3 regions of the Pseudobacillus sp. FSL P4-0506 genome follow, and region 2 is predicted to be linked to each of the others. Evidence: riboswitches for the same ligand, from Rfam matches in the RefSeq annotation. Region 2 holds a riboswitch; each other region holds the start of a gene.

Region 1 (3,279 bases), 340 kb from region 2:
TTATCAGAAATCTCAAATTGGCTATTGTTTTCTTTTTTGTTAGCATATCCGCCTACAACAGTAGAGGAGGCAGCAGACATTTTTGTTACCCCGAGCTTAATGAGATGATCCCTGAGTTCCGCCTCTTCACGTGTAGAGAGTGTAATACCTGCTCGCGGCATAAATAGACGAAAGGCGAGCATAGCCTGGACAAGGTCTTTATCCTCTACATTAACCCGCGGCTCGAATCCACCCAGGTTCGGACGAATGCGAGGAAAAGAAACGGCAATTTCTGTTTCTATATATTTTTTCTGCAAATACCTTGCATGCAGAGCGGTGAAAAATACTTCCTTCTGCCAATTATCCATTCCAAGCAGGGCGCCGATATTGACTGATCTCATCCCAGCCTGACAGCCTCTCTCTGGTGCATCAAGACGGTAACGGTAATTTCTTTTTGGTCCTTTTATATGAATCTCTTTATACACTTCCTCATTGTATACCTCCTGGTAAACCGTGAGCCCATCTACCCCAGCCTGAAAAAGCTGATGATATTCTTCCGTATCAAGCGGCTGTACCTCGATGGCGATTGAAGAGGCATGCTTTCTCAAAATTTTTGCGCCTTCTGCCAGATAAGCTACCGATGAATGAATACGTGATTCTCCTGTCAGCAAAATAACGTGCTGAATCCCCATATCCTTTAACGCCTTTGCTTCCTGGTCAATTTCTAATGACGTTAACTTTCGTCTTGGAAAATCATTATCAAAGCTAAAGCTGCAGTAAGCACATTTATTCACACAATAGTCTGTTAAGTAAAGCGGGGCATACAAGGAGATTACTTTACCAAAATTCCGAACTGTTAATCGCTGGGCTTTTTGAGCCATTTCTTCTAAACGTTCGCCGCCTGCAGGGGAAAGAAGCGCCAATAGGTCTTGTTCATTCAAATCGTCTTTATTTAAAGCTCTATCTACATCGGTTGTCGTCATGCTAGCTAACCACTCTTCATATGGTTGATCTTTGATTGAACGGTACACCTCATAAAAACTCAAAAAAATCCCTCCTTTTTAACGTAAAAATCCAGTTAACGGGGAGGAAGCGGCTGCTTTTTGCGACACTGCTCCCAGCCCCGCCAGATAAGCCTGTCTTCCAGCCTTAACAGCTAAATTGAACGCTTTAGCCATGCTTACCGGGTCATCAGCTGTGGCAATTGCCGTATTGACTAGCACCGCGTCAGCCCCCATCTCCATGGCTTCAGCTGCCTCAGACGGTTTGCCGATCCCTGCATCAACAATAATAGGCAGTGTTTTTTCTTCTATTAGAATCCGAATCATTTCCTTCATCCGGATGCCCCGGTTTGACCCTATCGGTGAACCGAGCGGCATAATGGCTGCCGCCCCAGCATCTGCTAGCTTTTTTGCTGCCATTAAATCCGGATTCATATAAGGAAGAACAATAAATCCTTCGTTAGCAAGGATTTCTGTGGCTCGAATGGTTTCTTCATTATCAGGCAACAAATATTTCTGATCGGAAATGACCTCAATTTTAATCCAGTTGCCCATCCCAGCGGCTCTGGCCAGTCTTGCAATTCTAACTGCCTCCTCGGCATTTCTAGCTCCTGAGGTATTGGGCATGATAATCATATTCGGCGGAATATCTTCTAAAATATTTTCATGCTCCGCTTCTAAATCTACCCTTCTCACCGCCACGGTAACTACTTCTGATTCTGATTCAGCAAAAGCCTGTTTCATGACCGAGTGATCTGCAAACTTTCCTGTGCCGGTAAAAAGCCGATTCGTTAACTTCGCTCGACCAATCATCAATTCATCCATTTATATTCCTCCTTTTTGCAATAAAAAAAGCCTGCCACAACGGCAGGCTTTTCTTTATGTACACCAAATAAACATACATAAATAAAGACAGCTTCCCTCCGTTGGTACTAACCAAATCAGGTTCAAGGGTTAGATGCATGCATCCTCTCAGCCTTAAAGGCACCCCTAGCTAAATTTTCTATTTAATTTTCTCTATTATACTCTGAATCTTCTAAATTGTTAAGCGTTTTTTGCGATTTTAATAAATCTCTAATTTCTGTAAGGAGCTCTTCCTCTTTTGAAAGTGAAGGCGTCTCCTCCTCCTTTTCCTGACGGTATAACTTATTAAATACCCGTACAAAGAGAAAAAGAGCAAATGAGATAATTAAAAAATGAACAATGGATTGTATGAAGAGACCATATTTCACCTCAGCTCCTCCGAAGCGAAACATTAACTTTGAAAAATTAATGCCCCCTATAAGCAGTCCAATGATCGGCATAATAATGTCCTGCACGAGAGAAGAAACGATTTTACCAAAAGCAGCTCCGATAATAACACCGATCGCCAGATCAATGACATTGCCGCGCATGGCAAATTTCTTAAATTCTTGCAACAACTTGGTTAAACTCCTTTCAGCTATCCTTTCAACGACCAACTCATTTTGACTCAACCTTGGCTCCTACACCAATCCGTTTCATCTCGCCCCAATCTTTCTTGCCAGCTAAAAATTGTAAAAAACCTTCTACCCGCCACTTGATCGTCAAAGGACGATACCAGAAGGTTTCAGAGAGCGCATAGAAAAATAGCTTCACAATATTGGCTGGTTTCGGATATTTCCTCAAGCTCCATTCTTCCAGAAGCACACCGCTCATAGATAAAATAGAACCGTATAAAAAAGATAGAGAAGCCATCAATATAGTGACCTCGGCATTAATAAATGAAAATAGGACCCCGAATAGGATAAGAATATAGCCGGCTAATTCAACGAATACACCCATCAGCTCAATCAAAAAGAAATAAGCCATGGATAGCACGCCTACAAGTCCATATTTAGGATTGAACAGCATATCTTTATGGTTCCAAATTACTTCGCAGAGCCCACGATGCCACCGCTGGCGCTGTCTACGCAAATAAAGCGCAGACTCTGGAGCTTCTGTCCAGCAGACGGGGTCCGGAACATACAGTATCTTTTTATTGAGCCCTTCTTCTTTAATCATCCGGTGCAGGCGCACCACAAGGTCCATGTCTTCTCCAACGGTGTTTGTGCGATAGCCGCCAATCCGAATGACTGACTCCTTCTCAAAAACGCCAAATGCGCCTGATATAATCAGCAGCAGATTATGACGGCTCAATCCAATACGGCCTATTAAGAAGGCCCGTAAATATTCGATCACTTGCATAATGACAAAGGGTTTGTTGGATAAATCCACGGTCATCACTTCTCCGCCTTCAATATGACAACCATTGGCGATCCGCACACTCCCGCCGACAGCA
Region 2 (3,279 bases):
TATCGATTTGGTTAACGATTAAATAGTTTTCTTTTCCTCTCTCCGCAAGCTGGCGATTAAATTCAAAGTTTACAGGAGATTGCACATGATTATAGTCCATCATGTAAAAAACAAGGTCGGCCAAGTGAAGCTTGGACAAAGCACTTACCCGGTGAGCATCGTCTGTTGAGTCAATTCCAGGCGTATCAAAGATGGCAACTCCTTCAGGCAACTGGCCTGTACGATGGGATATTTCCACTTCTTCTACTATATTGCCGTTGACGCAATATGCTTGAATGTCACGGATATCGTAAGGGTAAGGGAACACTTTTATAGTCCCATCCTTAAACCAAACCTTCGCATACGGCTCTCCTTCTTTTACCTTGACAATATTGGCGCTTGTCGGAATCGGACTGGATGGCAGCAAGCTTTCTCCCATTAATTCATTGATCATGGAAGACTTTCCGGCTGAAAAGTGGCCATAAAAGGCGATGATATACTCCATGTTTTCCAGTTTTTCGATCAGTTCGGCACATATATAGGCACTTTGCTGGTCACCGTACTTTAAAAATAAAGCATGAAGCTGCTCTAGTTTTGGCAGAAGCAAGGCGCGGGTTGGTTTCTGGTTAGCGAGCCAGTTTTTTAATTTCTCGGTTAACATGCAGCATCCTCCTTTCTGCTTTCAGCGGTATTTTATTTACGCACTCCCCCTATGTAATCTCGGCTTCTTTGCCTATTTCTGGATAGGTTTCTTTTAAAAATGCTACGGATTGTTTGATTAATACTTTTAAAACATCAACATTAATATCGGCTAATTTATTAATATAGACGCATGCTTTCCCAGTAGTATGTTTTCCGAAGCTTTTTAACAGTTCCTCACGCTTTGTGTCACCCGGTGCAAAATACAAACTTATTTTAGCTTTTCGAGGTGAAAAGCCAACTAACGGTGCGTCTCCTTCATGGCCGGATTTATATTTATAATGATACGAACCGAATCCAATAATGCTCGGCCCCCACATTTTTGCTTCAAAACCCGTCGTTTCGGTAAAAATATCTAGTAATTTATACGCATCTTCCCGTTTTTTGGGGCTTTCAATAGCTTCAATAAACTCAATCACATTGTTATCCGTTTCCTTTGTTTTTAACTCATACATATAGAGTCACTCCTATATTTTTAACTTTTATACAGTCAAAGCGAGTATAACTGCGGAAGTGCAGGTCGCTTAGCTACACCAGCTGTAAATTAATCAACTAACGTAATCAGAAATATCGTCTCCAATTTCCAGTGCGCTACGATAAAGATTTCTCTATCAATCTTTATTACTCCTTTATTAAGCGCAAATTCTCAAGTTAACAGTCTATATGAGAAAGCAGGAAAGAATCAAACGTTCTCTACGCCCCGTTGTAAATGGCAACGTGACCGGCTTGGCATTTTAGCAGCCCTTAATAAAAAAATTTTCTGAACAGACTCGCAGCTCTTCTACAAATATAAGAATAAAAAGCGGGTTTCGGCAAATCCTCTCTCTGCACAAAAAAACAGGAGCTGAATTTAATGGATCAGCTCCTGTTTTATGTGTTTATTAGTAACTGGCCGAACTATTTTCAACAGGAATGGACTGTTTGTAAAAGCGCGGCGCTGTCTTTTTCAAAAATAGTAGTACAGCTGACGTAATTAACATTTCCGGAAGCAAATAAGAAAGGTTGTACAAGAAAGAATAAACGGCGACCGGTGTTCCTTCCGGTGCCGAACTGCCGAACCAGACGACGCCGGAAACGAAGTGGCAGATAAAACGAAACACAGTACCTAACAATAGACCGGCAAAAATACGGCCCGTTGTAACTGGTTTATGGAAAACAGCAAGGCCTCCGAGTCCGAGTACAGCATAAGCAAGAGGATAATCCAACACGAGCTGCACTGGATGCACAACGTATCCACCTGTCATTAAGCTGATCAGCCCAACCAATAGACCTGTAATAAAACCAGCCTGCCAGCCGCGGCGAAAGGCCATGACGAATATTGGCACCATGACGAGGGAGATAGAACCCCCGAATGCCCAAAGAGCGCCAAACTCGACATAGCTTAATATAAGCGATAATCCTGCCATGACAGCAATTTCGATCATCGTAACCAGTTTGTTTCTTTCCATAAAAAATCCCCCTTTTCTTATCCAAAGGGGTGTACGGATACAACGGATTCTTCCGCTTATGCGAATATTTCCTGTATCTGTCACACTTTCCCTACGCTGGTACTAACCAGATCAGGTTCTTAGAGTTGAGGATGGTTCCTCTCTCAGTCTAACGACACCCCTAGTGGACTTATTGCTCTTACTATAGCATAACTATAAGGAAAATGAAATACGGGGAATCATCTCCGGTGCTTTACAGTAGTAAAAGATGGCTAGATTTTTAGAGTGACTTTCATAGGAAATTATCCATCATCTCAGCGATTTCATAAAAACTGGACTCTGCCTCTCGGCTTAGTTGTGTTACTGTCTGTTCCACATGAAAGGATTCTTTCGACTAAACGATACAATCTTATAAGGGCCTATTCATATTCTCTTCCCTCTTTTGGATGTGCCTGACTCTTTTTATTTAAAGCGTATATCTTACTCTCTTATTTCATATACGTAAGTGAATATCAGGCGAAGCATCTTTTCATAAATACTTGTTTTAAAAATATATAAAATCAGGTGAGCCGATGAATCATATTGTTAAGAGCGGTGAAACATTGACGTCTATTGCAGCGGATTACCGCATTCCTGTTTCTCAATTGATTGCAGCCAATCCGGGGATCAATATTCATTCTATCTATCCCGGCCAGCAGCTGCGTATCCCGGGACTTCCTGATCCTTCTTCTCTTCCTTATTCAATTAGCGTTTCATTGTCACAGCGCAGGCTAACCTTATTTCGTCAGGGGAAAGTACAAAAAGTCTATCCGGTGGGGGTTGGTAAAATGCTGACTGAAACGCCAACTGGAGATTTTGTTATTATTAATAAAGCACCAAACCCAGGCGGCCCATTCGGAACGATGTGGATGAGTTTATCGAAGAAATCTTATGGCATTCATGGAACGAATAATCCTTCTTCTATCGGCAAGTTTGTCTCTAAAGGCTGCATTCGCATGTATAACCGTGATGTAGAAGAACTGGCTAGAACCATTCCAATCGGTACTCCAGTTCGCATTAGACCTTAAATCGCTGAAAATTCATCTGTTGCATGTTTGAAAACAAGCAAAGGGGGGCATAACGAAACAGTAAAGGAGGAATGACTGATGACAGAAGAAAATCACGCGATTCATAA
Region 3 (3,279 bases), 900 kb from region 2:
CTGCGATTGCCACCTTCGGCTCTTCGCTAGTCTGGTTTCCCGCCGGTGTAGCGAAGGCTTACCCTGTCCAGCATGCGGTAAATGTCATTGCCGGTGTGCTGCTTGGCCCGGGGCCGGCGGTAATGATCGCCTTTGTTACTGGTTTATTAAGAAATTTAATGGGAACCGGTTCACTTCTAGCATTTCCGGGAGGCATGATTGGTGCATTTCTCGCCGGCTATATTTATCAAAAAACAAGCCGAACATGGGCCGCTTCTATCGGAGAAATGACTGGGTCAGGAATCATTGCTCCTTTATTTGCCGTTCCCTATGCAAAGATATTGATGGGAACAGCGGCTGGTGCTTTTTTCTTCTTGCCAGCTTTTCTCGTCAGCAGCTTGTCAGGATCAATTATCGGTCTCTTGCTCGTAAGGCGACTAGTTAAATTGAACGCATGGAAATATCGGTTAGAGCCTTAACGCCACCGAAGGGCAATAGCCAACTTGCAGCATTCTAAGTTTGCTGCAGTGGTTCTGAGCTCAATTCGGAAGGAATCAGGGTTAAATGAAATATTTGTTTTTCTTGATATACCAGCTGATCGCACCAGCCGTTCCACTTCTTGCCGATTGGCAGCCTGGGCAGCAGTCATTAATCGAAGAGCAAAGTCGCTGCTATCTGTTAATTTATTTAACAGCAAATTTGTTTCATTCAGCAGCTGCTTGATTGATTGAGCGGATTGTTTAAATAAAGCAGGATTCACTTCAGGATAAGGCCTTAAGGACGGAGGATGACATGAGGCCACTGGTTGAAGGGCTCGATGGTGAGGATAAGTGCCTGCAAACGGGGCCATGTAAAGATTTTGAAACGGATAAGAATAATACAACCCGGTGTCACTCCTTCCTAAAAAGTAAGACTTCTCAGCCATTAACAAATGCTTGCTTTCTTCGTTATCTGTTTTACTGTAGAACTCATGACCCGATGGCCACTTCGTTCCGTATGAGGTGACGGTCCTTGCAAGATGATTTTTTCCAATTAGCCTGATGTGTACAGAGGAGTCTTTATCTTTAGCCTCTTCTATTAATATACGGCTATTGGGAAAAATAAATGATCAATACTATCTATTTAAATAGCATAAATTTTATTGAAAATTACTGGTGATTACGATCAAGCTAACAGCAGAATCTAATTGAATAGTTGGTCCTTGGGGGTGCTTGCAAAAGCTGAGAGAGGTAAATGGCCTCAACCCTTATTACCTGAACTGGATAATGCCAGCGGAGGGAAGAGGTCGTATCCTGATATTGAACTGCAGTCTTTCTAATCCTGCAGCAAGATAAAAAATTATACAGCCGCTTCCCTTGATGAGGAGCGGTTTTTTTACGTGTAGGTAATAATATTAGTCTACATGTCAATAGAGAGGGGATGGCTATGGAAAAAAAGCTAGATATACTCCTGGAACAAGTGGAGCGCCGTCAGGAAGAGATCGTTCATTTATTGAAGAAGCTGATCTCTTTCGAAACGCCTGCTCCTCCGGCACGAAATACTGCAGAAGCCCAGTCGTTTATAGCTGATTTTTTAAAAGGCTTAGATTTTTCGGTAGATAGATGGGACGTGCACCCAAATGACCCGAATGTTGTTGGAAGATGGCCAGGGACAGATGCTGAGAAGTACCAAAGTTTAATTATTAATGGACATATAGACGTGGCAGAAATACATGAAGATGAGGGGTGGGAAGCCGATCCATTTCAGGCTGTTGTCAAGGAGGGATCAGTGATTGGACGCGGGGCCGCTGACATGAAAGGAGGGCTTGCTGGTGCTTTATTCGCTTTACAGCTGCTCCATGATGCAGGAATGACGCTTCCGGGGGACGTGCTTTTTCAATCGGTTATCGGTGAAGAGGTAGGTGAAGCTGGTACGCTGGAGTGCTGCAAACGGGGCTATAAAGCGGACTTTGCGGTAGTTGTTGATACGAGTGATCTACATATACAAGGGCAGGGAGGCGTGATTACAGGCTGGATTACTTTAAAAAGCAACCAAACGTATCACGATGCGACTCGAAGAAATATGGTACATGCCGGCGGAAAGTTGTTTGGAGCCAGTGCTATAGAAAAAATGATGAAAATCATTGAAGGGCTGCAGGAATTGGAGCGCCACTGGGCGGTAACTAAAAGCTATCCAGGATTTTCGCCGGGGACAAATACAATTAATCCCGCTGTTATTGAAGGCGGGAGACACGCCGCTTTTATTGCCGACGAATGCCGGCTTTGGATTACTGTTCACTATTATCCCAATGAAACCTATGAACAGGTAGCTAAGGAGGTGGAAGATCATATTCGTCATGTAGCAAACGGAGATGTATGGATGAGGCATAACCCTCCTTCATTTAAGTGGGGTGGCACATCAATGATTGAAGAAAGGGGAGAAGTGTTTCCTTCTTTTGAAGTAGATGGGAGTCACGCTGCTGTACAAATTCTCACCCAGTCTCACTCAGATGTGCTTGGTAAGGCTCCGATGATTGATATTTCCCCAACTGTTACAGATGGGGGATGGCTTGCTGATTCCGGTATTCCTACCGTTATCTATGGACCGGGGGATTTAATGAATGCTCATTCGATCAATGAGCAGCTGTCGATTGAACAGCTTGTCGATTACACGAAAGTGATTTTGTCGTTTATCTACACTTGGTGTCACACACCGAAGCATGGATAGGTAAGATGAATACTCTGGGTTGTGAACAGCTATAGGCACAACAGAAATATGTATAGATGATCTTTAGAGGAGGAATCACATATGAAAGTGAGTAGCACGAATATAAAGTTCAGTGAAAGGCTTCATGAAAAACTTCAGCCGATCTGGAGAAAAAATCATCATCATCCTTTCGTGAGAGGAATTGGGGACGGCACGCTCGACCAGCGGAAGTTTCGTTTTTATATGGTTCAGGATTATTTATATTTAATTGATTATTCTAAGGTATTTGCCCTTGGAGCAGTCAAAGCAACAGATGTAGAAACGATGGGGAAATTCGCTTCATTGCTGAATGAAACACTTAATTTTGAAATGGCACTTCACCGCCAGTATGCAGCCCGTTTTGGCATTTCTGAGGAAGAGCTTGAACAGGCCAAGCCGTCTCCAATTACGCTTGCTTATACGCATTACATGCTTCATGTCAGTCAGAATGGCACGCTTGCCGAGTTGATTGCCGCTCTTCTTCCATGTGCGTGGAGCTATTGGGAGATCGGCAAAGAGCTAAATGAAATTCCAGGAGCCAGCGAGCATGAGTTATATGGTGGCTGGATCAAAATG

The links. A riboswitch is a leader RNA that binds a small molecule or an ion and turns the genes downstream of it on or off. The one in region 2 is predicted to bind thiamine pyrophosphate.
Region 1: linked by a shared signal. The riboswitch ahead of MKZ02_RS15570 (thiazole synthase) and the one ahead of thiT (energy-coupled thiamine transporter ThiT) in region 2 are both predicted to bind thiamine pyrophosphate.
Region 3: linked by a shared signal. The riboswitch ahead of MKZ02_RS18090 (acetylornithine deacetylase) and the one ahead of thiT (energy-coupled thiamine transporter ThiT) in region 2 are both predicted to bind thiamine pyrophosphate.

What each region holds. Positions count from the first base shown of each region.
Region 1 covers NZ_JBBOOI010000001.1:3,105,655-3,108,933, forward strand. The annotation lists gene thiH (2-iminoacetate synthase ThiH) at 1-1,025, opposite strand, end outside; gene MKZ02_RS15570 (thiazole synthase) at 1,041-1,805, opposite strand; TPP riboswitch at 1,882-1,982, opposite strand; gene mscL (large conductance mechanosensitive channel protein MscL) at 1,988-2,401, opposite strand; gene MKZ02_RS15580 (glycosyltransferase family 2 protein) at 2,442-3,279, opposite strand, start outside.
Region 2 covers NZ_JBBOOI010000001.1:2,763,604-2,766,882, reverse strand. The annotation lists gene MKZ02_RS13960 (dynamin family protein) at 1-640, opposite strand, end outside; gene MKZ02_RS13955 (DUF1801 domain-containing protein) at 690-1,133, opposite strand; gene thiT (energy-coupled thiamine transporter ThiT) at 1,560-2,126, opposite strand; TPP riboswitch at 2,197-2,298, opposite strand; gene MKZ02_RS13945 (L,D-transpeptidase family protein) at 2,678-3,172, shown strand; gene MKZ02_RS13940 (DUF3243 domain-containing protein) at 3,251-3,279, shown strand, end outside.
Region 3 covers NZ_JBBOOI010000001.1:3,662,323-3,665,601, reverse strand. The annotation lists gene thiW (energy coupling factor transporter S component ThiW) at 1-458, shown strand, start outside; gene MKZ02_RS18095 (hypothetical protein) at 455-862, opposite strand; TPP riboswitch at 1,173-1,277, shown strand; gene MKZ02_RS18090 (acetylornithine deacetylase) at 1,405-2,685, shown strand; gene tenA (thiaminase II) at 2,788-3,279, shown strand, end outside.